DNA from 3 places in the Paenibacillus sp. HWE-109 genome. Region 2 is predicted to be linked to each of the others. Evidence: predicted binding sites of a transcription regulator. Region 2 holds the regulator's gene; each other region holds the start of a gene.
What was found. The regulator NrdR, encoded in region 2, represses ribonucleotide reductase genes. The targets are predictions, from matches to a motif close to AACACNATATATNGTGTT.
Positions count from the first base shown of each region.

Region 1 (3,280 bases), 360 kb from region 2:
ACGACGTTCACTTTGCTGGTTCATCCGATTCTCCTCGAAATGGTAGGGGGTTTTATCGATCACATTATCAAGGAAACGTGTTGAATAACGGACAACTTTGGCCAAATCGTCCCAATCCACGTCATGCTTCTGATTATCATAGAACTTGGATAAGTTAATGGCCGACAGATTGCAAACACCCCAAGCCGGAAGCCCTTGTTCCCCGCATGGATTCGTGCAAATAATAGGATTGAAGTACCAACTGTTCGACATTTGGTTGTAGTATTCCATGAACACTACACCCGGCTCCGCCGATTTCCAGGCAGACTCCATAATCGAGTGCCAGACCTCGCGCGCTTTGACTGTCCGATAAGGCTTGACAGTTTTGCCCAGCTTCTTCCACGCATCTAGATTGCCATCCCATTTGTCGTTATAATCAGGATCTGTTGTATCCGGGAAGACCAGTTCCCAATCCAGATCTTCCTTCACAGCTTTCATAAAACCATTGCTTACACAGACGGATAAATTGGCATTCGTTATCTGGCCCATTGTTGATTTCACGGTAATGAAATCCTCTAGATCCGGATGCCAATCATTAATCATAAGCATCAAAGCGCCTCTGCGGCTGCCGCCTTGTTCAATTAACCCTGTTGTATAGCTGAAAAGTCCGCCCCAAGAAACCGCGCCGCTCGAAGATCCGTTAACTCCCTTCACCACAGAACGACGCGGCCTGAGCGAAGATAGATTGATGCCAACACCGCCGCCGCGCGACATGATTTCGGTCATTTCGGTCAGTGTGCTCATAATCCCGCCACGGCTGTCGTGCGGTGATGGAATGACATAACAATTGAACAGCGTCAGTTCGTCACTGGCATCAGCGCCAGCAGCAATCCGGCCACCTGGTACAAGCTTCCAATCCTGCAAAATGTATCTGAATTTTTCTGTCCATTCCTCACGTTTCTCAGGCGTGGCCTCAACGGATGCCATCGCGCCCGCTAAGCGATCCCACAATTCATCCGGTGTTTTTTCGATGTTCAGCGTCAGCTTTTCAACAGACGATTCTACCGTTTCACCGCTTCGTGTTTTTACTTGGACACGATTCCCCTCACGGCTAATAATTTCGCCAACTTCTTTGGCTGGAAATTTGGGATCATCCTTGGTTAACACAAGTACGGTATCCCCCACCTTAGCAGCGCTCGTATCGGCATTTTTCAGGGCATAGCGATCCAAAAATATTTTCTCACTCAATCCACTTAGTTTACTGCTTGACGGTACGATACCCATACGATTTCCTCCCAATAAGCTACAGACTCAGCTGTGATCAACTAGCCAATACGCGATAAAATCTCTGCGAATTTCAATATATAGTGTCTTAAAACATTATACAACACAATATATTGATACTCTAATGGATAATTAACCATATTCCCTCAATTTGACAAGCGTTTGCTTCGTTTTCTTATTCTGCCTTACAAATCCTCTTTATTTCACACCTTTTGACGCTGGCGTATTCCTCTGCTAACCTATACTTAGGATAACACATAAGCCTCAATCTTAGAACATTCGTTCGCAATTATATTTCAATTCACATGAATAATAAGGAGATGACTTCCCTTGTATTTTTACAAAAATCAATTTCTAAGCAAGAACGACATACAGATATCGCCTGATGATCGCGGCTACTATTTCGGTGATGGCATTTACGAGGTATTCCGCGTGTATAATGGTCAGATTTATGAGCTGCAGGCACATCTGCAAAGACTTGGGAGAACAGCTTCCGAAGTTCGTATCGCCCTGCCATATACAGCCTCCGAAATTGGCGATATGCTGACTGAGCTTGTCCACAAAAACAAACTGGTTGAAGGCACCGTCTATTTGCAAATTACACGCGGTGAAGCTCCTCGCGCTCATCCTTTCCCTGAGCAGGCGGAACCGATTGTACTTGCCTACTGTTCTGTGGTGCCAAGACCGGTTGCTTCCATACATAAAGGTATCCACGCGATAACGCTGGCTGATATCCGCTGGCTTCGCTGTGATCTCAAGACATTAAATTTGCTGCCCAATGTAATGGCCAAACAAGCTGCTCTTGATCATGGCGTGCAAGAAGTCGTCCTGCATCGAGACGGCATCGTTACCGAATGCAGCGCATCGAATATTATGATAATCAAGGATCAGGTTCTGTACACGCATCCGGCGAATCATTTGATTTTGCATGGTATCACACGTGCAGTCGTGCTAAAATTGGCTCTTTCCCTCGAAATAACGGTGCAAGAAGAAGCCTTTACAACGGAGCAGCTGTATCAAGCAGATGAAGCCTTTATCACGGGTACGACAGTCGAAATTACACCGCTTCTTCAAATAGACGGCAAACCGATCGGCAGTGGCGCACCTGGCCCCCTTACGCAGAAGCTGCAAAACGAATTTGTACACACTTTCAGCTAAAATTGCTCTTCGAGTTCCTACCTGACAAGCGCTCGATAGCGCCGATTCACGGCTTTGCTGCCCAGAGAAATGTGCCTCTTGTTAGCGATTAATCCTATAAGGGAACTGACGGACGCTATTTTTTACTAGAATAGCGCACTATAGTTCCCTCCGCGCGAGGCAGTCCGAGTCCTCCTCGTTTACTGTTACATGTCAAAAAAAGAAGAACCTTGAACATCCACAACTCTCGTGGCTTTCAAGGTTCTTGCTATTTCTAACGGCGTAAATTCCAATCATCAGTACCATACTTCTCGCGCACAAGCTGATCACTCAGCTCCATTTCATAAGCCGTCAAGCCAGCCTCCACAAGTTCTACACCAAGTCCGGCCGCAATCTCACGACGAAAGGCTTCCTCGACTTGCCCGAGTGTCACTGGTTCTTTCCCCTGCACACGAAGCAGATCATTAATTGCCACAGCTTTCTTCAGAAAGCTTTGTTTCATCCGCTCTCCGACCTTCTCATTGGAAAAACGGAGCATCCGGAATAGTTGATCCGTATCCATATCAAGCAATATTGAACCGTGCTGCAGCACGACGTTTTTTTGCCGAACCTGTGCGCTCCCCGCCACTTTGCGGCCTTCTACCACAAGCTCATACCAGGAAGGGGAATCGAAGCACGCCGCCGATCCCGCCGAAGCGTATTTCTCTTTCTCTTCATCGCTCGCAAGCTGTACCATCTCAGCGGCCAATCCCAGCGCTCGAAAACCTTGCAGCAACCCTTCGCTCAGCACCCGGTAGGCTTCCGTCACATTGCGCGGTATCCCCGGATAGTCCTCTGCCACAATAATGCTGTACGTCAATTCCTTATCGTGGAGAACGGC
Region 1 is NZ_CP091881.1:4,682,114-4,685,393, forward strand. It holds gene LOZ80_RS20015 (adenosylcobalamin-dependent ribonucleoside-diphosphate reductase) at 1-1,263, opposite strand, end outside; gene dat (D-amino-acid transaminase) at 1,594-2,421, shown strand; gene LOZ80_RS20025 (lipoate--protein ligase family protein) at 2,675-3,280, opposite strand, start outside.
Region 1: a site for NrdR is predicted at 1,334-1,351, ahead of LOZ80_RS20015 (adenosylcobalamin-dependent ribonucleoside-diphosphate reductase). Genes of this name have one in related genera too.

Region 2 (3,280 bases):
AAAGACGCCCTTGCCAAAGATAAGGATAAGCTGAACCTGTACACAGCTCTCCTCTACAATCAAGCGCTCTTGATCGAAGGCCTGCCGCTGCAGGATCCGGTTGAATTCACAAACGATATTTGCAAAATCATGGTTTAACGGAAGAAAGATAAAGAAAGATCCTCAATTCCCCGATTTTGTGGAATTGAGGATCTTTTTGCATCCATACCTATGCGAACCGTCAACTCTGATAATCCGGCGATAGCTCCTTGTCATCGATTTGTTTGGTTGCTTGCACATTTGAGTACACATAAGCCAGTAAGCGATCTTGATCAATTCCCAGTGAATAAGCAACCTTAACGATATCTAACTCGCAAGAAATATGGGGGATTGGATTAGAATTGACGGACATATGTTTCAACCATCCTTCGAATAAATGTAATTGTAATTAATGCAACCTGATCCTTAAATGTGATATAGTTTTGATACAAGCATGAATCGGTACGATAAAGGCAAAACCATTGAAAAGTGGTGACGCAAAGCTATAGGGACTAAATTGACATGTCACAATGGTCAAGATGTCAGCCAGCTACCGGTATAGCCTCCGTCCGATTCATGTAGAAAGCCTAGGAGGAGATAATAATGATGGGTAAAATCACGTTAGATGGCGCAATGAGTTTGGATGTCAGGCAATTGATTGAACATTTGCATCTTCCTGAGAGCGATATTCTGGACATGTTCTCCTTTAAGTTTGATGACAATCTTTTAACCCCTGAAGAATCCATTCGATTTATACATTTTCTGCGAAGTGAATTGGACAATCGTACTCAATAAAAGAATTATGCAACAACGCAATCAAAAATACAGTCGGTTGGTGTCTATAAAATATTTTTTTTCAATTCATGATAATCAAGTAATTGCTGAATTTATAAGCTTGCAAAAGAAAAAGACAACGGGAAACCCGCTGTCTTTTTCTACTTTTTTGTCAGATTTCGTAGTTGCAAACCGCGAGCGCTGCCGCTGTGATTTATTCTTGCGGGTGCAACTTACAGCTATTTATTTATCCCGGAGCAATCCGGAATCATGCTTTCCCAGAATTTGCGTGAGCTCCTTCAAGAACATGTTAATATCTTTAAACTGCCGATAGACGGAAGCGAAGCGAATGTACGCCACTTCATCGACGGGGTACAATTGCTCCATAACGATTTCTCCGATGCCCAGACTTTCGACTTCAGCATGAGCTGTCGTGCGCAGCTGCATTTCGACCTCGGATACGATCATTTCCAGTCGCTCCATCGAAACAGGCCGCTTCTCACAGGCGCGAATCAAGCCCCGCAAAATTTTCTCTCGACTAAATTCTTCCCGGCTGCCATCTTTTTTAATCACGATGAGCGGAGTTTCTTCCACCATCTCAAAGGTTGTGAATCTTCTTGCGCATTTTTCGCATTCACGACGCCGACGGATCGATTTATTTTCATTCGCAGAACGGGAATCAAGCACTTTCGTACCGGAATAGTCACAAAACGGACATTTCATTCGCTTTTCACTCCTTTCTCTCCTGGTTGAATGGTTGAAGGATTACCATATGTTACAAGTTATGAACTTCGCCGTTTTGCGCACAATACTAGTACCAACCGACAAGGAGGTGAACAGACATGAGCGCAGGACAATCCCGCAGCAGCAACACATTAGTCGTTCCTCAAGCTAACGCAGCGTTGGATCAGTTGAAATACGAAGTAGCTCAAGAGCTAGGTATCTCTATCCCACAAGATGGATACTACGGTAATATGGCTACTCGTGACACTGGTGCCATCGGTGGTCACATTACTCGTCGCCTGGTACAAATCGCAGAACAATCTTTGGCTGGTCAATTCAAGTAATCTTGAAGATTAGCTTCTGAATCTGCCAAACAGGAAGTATTGGACTCTAGGCCCCCACAAGGAGCTAGTCCAATGCTTCTTTGTTTTGTTTGGGGAGAGCTCCCCAGCGCTCGGAATAAAGATTCGTATACTTCTCATAATAATACAAAACTCGCTGAACATAATGACGCGTTTCACCAAACGGAATTTGATTGATGTTCGCTTGGGAGCCGTCCCAAATGTCATTTTGCTTCCACTTATTCACATTACCCTGACCCGCATTATAAGCAGCAATCGCATAAACCAAATTGCCATTGTAATGCTTCTGCAGCCAACTCAGATACCATGACCCCAAATTAATGTTCACATCTACTTCGAGTAAATCCTTTTGTGCATGCGGCTCTAGATTTGTCGATTCCACAATCCAGTCTGCCGTATCCGGCATGAGCTGCATCAGACCTAACGCGCCTTTTTTGGACTCCAAATGGTGCTTATAGTTCGTCTCGACGCGAATGATCGCAGCAATAAGAAAAGGATCTATATGGTGTTTCGCCGCGCTCTGCCTGATTTCCTGCTCAAAGTAGATGGGATACAGCTTTCTCCCGATAAATGAACTGTTCATAAAGAGAACCACGATAAAACAGACGAGTAAAAGGGCAAAAACGCGTTTTTTACGCAAAAACGTCATGAGAGCCCCTTCCTTAGCCAAAATCGCTCTACTTCAGATTGGGTCTGTTCCCATGACCCGCTGTTGTCAATCACGATATCAGCCACTTGGCGTTTCTCTTCAATCGACATCTGAGAGTTAATCCGCTTATTAGCCTCGGTCTCGGTTAAACCATCTCTGTGCATAAGTCGCTCCAACTGCACATGACGCGGCACATAGACGACTAAGACTTCTTCAAACATAAAGCTCAAATTTGATTCTATCAATAAAGGGACATCCACCACAACCAACCTGTTCGGATACTGCTGCTCGTAGGCTTCCATCTGTTCCCGCATTTGTTTACGAATAGGGGGGTGCAAAATACTTTCCAACTGTTTCCGTGCTTCTGTCTGACCAAAGATGATTTCACCTAGTTTTTTGCGATGAAGAGAACCATCTGGTTGCAGAACAGCTTGTCCAAAACGGGCTGCAACCTGTTCAAGAACAGGGCTGCCGGGCTCGACAACATCACGGGCGATTTGATCCGCATCTACCAATAGAGCGCCGCGGCAAACCAGCATGGCACTGACCGTGCTTTTGCCGCAGGCGATTCCTCCTGTTAACCCGATATTCATGGGCAGTTCTCTCCTAATTAGACTATAACATTTTCAAAAGACCCATCACGATAAGGACACATCCCGGGAGAATCGACAGCTTCTTCATCCACTTCATCTCTGCATAGCGGAAGCCAATCCGCAGTCCCAGAGCAATAAAGGAACCACTCGCAATCGAAATC
Region 2 is NZ_CP091881.1:5,044,594-5,047,873, forward strand. It holds gene htpG (molecular chaperone HtpG) at 1-138, shown strand, start outside; gene LOZ80_RS21470 (hypothetical protein) at 221-391, opposite strand; cyclic di-GMP riboswitch class I at 481-576, shown strand; gene LOZ80_RS21475 (hypothetical protein) at 622-813, shown strand; gene nrdR (transcriptional regulator NrdR) at 1,036-1,515, opposite strand; gene LOZ80_RS21485 (alpha/beta-type small acid-soluble spore protein) at 1,635-1,859, shown strand; gene LOZ80_RS21490 (lytic transglycosylase domain-containing protein) at 1,924-2,526, opposite strand; gene coaE (dephospho-CoA kinase) at 2,523-3,119, opposite strand; gene LOZ80_RS21500 (MntP/YtaF family protein) at 3,142-3,280, opposite strand, start outside.

Region 3 (3,280 bases), 500 kb from region 2:
GATTTTGTTCTTCGACAAATACCCGTGAAGATTCATGACTCCCAAACCAACGGAATGCAGCTCGCGATTGGCTTTGGCAACACCTGGCGCATTGCAGATCGTAGTCATGTCGCTTACCGAAGTCAAAGCAATCATGCCTTCATGCACTGTTTCACGCAGCTTCTTGCGGTCCATCACATTGGCTATGTTCATGGAAGCCAGATTACAGCTAATATCTCTTAAAATGGTATCATCTTGCCCATAATCATTGATTTCCGAAGTCTCCTGCAATTGGAAAATTTCCGTGCACAGGTTGGACATTTTAATCGTCCCAATGCCTTTCAGCGCGTGATCACGATTGGCATTCGTCCGATTCATCATATAAGGATAGCCGGATTCCAGTTGTGTTGTCGCAATTTTGACCAGCATATCGCGTGCGCTCATGACAACTTTCTTCTTCACCTTAGGATTCGCCAGAAGCTCATCGTACATTGCATCCATATCCAGATCATCCATATGCTTGCCATAAGCCTGCAGGACTGTGTATGGCGCAAAAACATGCAGCGGCTTGTTCTCTTCCGCTAATTTATAAAATTTATTCGGTACAATGAGACCGATCGAAAGTGTCTTCAAGCGGGATTTCTCATCCGCATTAATTTTCTTGCTGTCCAGGAACTCCATAACGTCCCAGCCGAAAATATTGTAGTACGCCGCTCCTGAGCCTTTGCGCTGACCCATTTGGTCGGCATAAGAGAAAGCATCCTCCATGAGCTTAAGTACTGGCATAATTCCTTTTGCAGCGCGTTCTACACCTTTGATGGATTCACCGCGACCACGGAGCTTGGACAAGTTGACAGCTACACCGCCGCCAATTTTGGACAGCTGCATGCAGGTCGCCAGAACATAGTTGATTGAGTTAAGCGAGTCATCCATTTCCAACAAGAAGCAGGAAACCATTTCACCGCGACGGCTTTTGCCTGCATTGAGGAACGTCGGCGTTGCGGGCTGCAAACGCTGTTCCATCATAGAGACGGCCAGCACACGAGCTGTTTCTGCATTACCGCGTCCCAAATATAAAGCTACAATCGCTACGCGATCCGGGAAATGCTCCAGATACAAGGTCTTGTCATCACTGCGCAATGCATAATCTGTATAAAATTTCGAAGCCGCCATATAAGAAGCGAACTCGAATTCATTGTCGTGGGCCACTTGGTACACAGAATTAACTTCTTCGGGTGTGTAATGCTCATAGACGTTCTCGTAGTAATTGTGCTCGATCATATAGCGAACCTTGGAAGAGGTATCGGGGAAAGAGAGGCTTTTGCTATGGACATCCTTCATAAAAACTTCAACGGCTTCTTTATCCTTCTCTAGTTGAAAAAAGCCATCCGCTCCGCGTTGCATCAATAAATTATTTAGCTCAATGTGCCGCAATTGCTTGTACCCCCTGAACAAATCGTTCTACGTCATTTTTGGTGCCGGATAACTCAAACTTGGTTAACACAGGCACGTCGTACAATTGTGAAATGGTGTCTGCGCTTTTGGCAAAACCGTCTCCCCAATTCCGATTGCCGCTTGCTGCTACACCGATCATTCGGGAGGAATTGCTTTCCAGAAAGGAAGCGACCTTCGGGGGGATTTGACCAAACCCCGTTGTATACGTAACGAGCACGAATGGCTCGTCCATCTTCATCGCTTCCTCTATTTGAATCGCCGGCATTTTGAGCTTGGCAATAAATCGGCGAACATTCCCCGTCTTCGAATCGTAAGCAATCAGCATCGGAACCGTCTCCTATCCATCAATCTCTATCTTGTGTTTCTTATGTATATAACCCTATATCTAGTAAATTATTCAAAAACCATTTACTGCTAAATCCAGGAAACGATCTCGCCTTATCGACAAAATACCGAGCCTTCAGACCGTGTATTTTGCTGCGAATAAACCGTCAAAGTGCCGCCCAGCATGGCTTCTGCGACTATTTTCCTATAGACCTATCAACCTCGCAGATTCGCTTTTTTTCACGACATCTAGTTGATAGTTTCAAATTTATATCAATATATTGTGTTTGTCAACGCTCGAAATTGTGTCTTTTAACTAGCAAAATACCTAAACCTAGACTGGGCGTGGCTCCGACGGTTTCAAAAATATTTTTTCAAAAAAGACTTGAAATTTCAGATTTGTCGAAACTGTGAGTTAGACATATAGCCTACTAGATATAGATCAAACCTACACCCAAACACAAGCTCCTTAGAGCGCCTCAGCGTCCCTCTAAGGACATCAAAACCGAACAAGCCACACTTCTATCCTGAAACAAAAAAAGCTACTCAGGCGCACACGAGGATGTGCCTGAGCAGCTTGGATCGCAAACTTAGCCGTTGCGTTTTTGGAAATCGCTCATAAAGTCAGCGAGTGCTTTGCAAGATGCATATGGAACTGCATTGTACGTGGAAGCTCTCAGACCGCCAACACTGCGATGGCCTTTCAAGCCGACGAATCCATGTTGTTCTGTTTCTTTGATGAACTTTTTCTCCAGCTCTTCATCTTGCAAACGGAACGTAATGTTCATCGCAGAACGGCTGCCTTGATCAACAGGACCCCGGTAGAAACCACCGCTTTGGTCAATCGCGCTATAAATAAGCCCTGATTTCTCCAAATTGTTCTTTTCAATAACAGCTAGTCCACCTTGCTCTTGAATCCATTTCAATACGAGGTTCACCATGTAGATAGAGTAAACCGGAGGTGTATTGTAAAGCGAATTGTTTTTGCCATGCGTTTCATAACGAAGCATCGTCGGGATTGTTTTCGGCAGATCCTGCAGAAGGTCTTCTTTGACAATGACCACCGTCACACCGGACGGACCGAGATTCTTCTGTGCCCCGGCATAGATCATGCCGAATTTGGAGACATCCACAGGCCGGCTCAAAATATCGCTGGACATGTCACCGATCAAAGGCACGTTCCCTGTATCCGGGTAACTTTGGAACTGAGCGCCTTCAATTGTTTCATTGGAAGTCAGATGCAGGTAAGCGGAATCCGGTTGAATCTTGATTTCGCTCAGATCCGGAATTTTCATGAATTTCTGTTCCTGGGAACTAGCCGCAATCGCCACTTCTCCGAACAATTTTGCCTCTTGGACCGCTTTCTCTGCCCAAGCGCCAGTCAGCACGTAGCTGCCTACTTTACCAGGTTTCAAGAAATTAAGCGGGATCATGGCGAATTGTGTACTCGCACCGCCTTGAATAAACTGAATTTGATAACCATCCGGTATACTGAAAATTTGTTTCAATAATTGCTGTGTTT
Region 3 is NZ_CP091881.1:5,541,166-5,544,445, forward strand. It holds gene nrdE (class 1b ribonucleoside-diphosphate reductase subunit alpha) at 1-1,413, opposite strand, end outside; gene nrdI (class Ib ribonucleoside-diphosphate reductase assembly flavoprotein NrdI) at 1,400-1,759, opposite strand; gene serC (3-phosphoserine/phosphohydroxythreonine transaminase) at 2,349-3,280, opposite strand, start outside.
Region 3: a site for NrdR is predicted at 2,029-2,046, ahead of nrdI (class Ib ribonucleoside-diphosphate reductase assembly flavoprotein NrdI). Genes of this name have one in related genera too.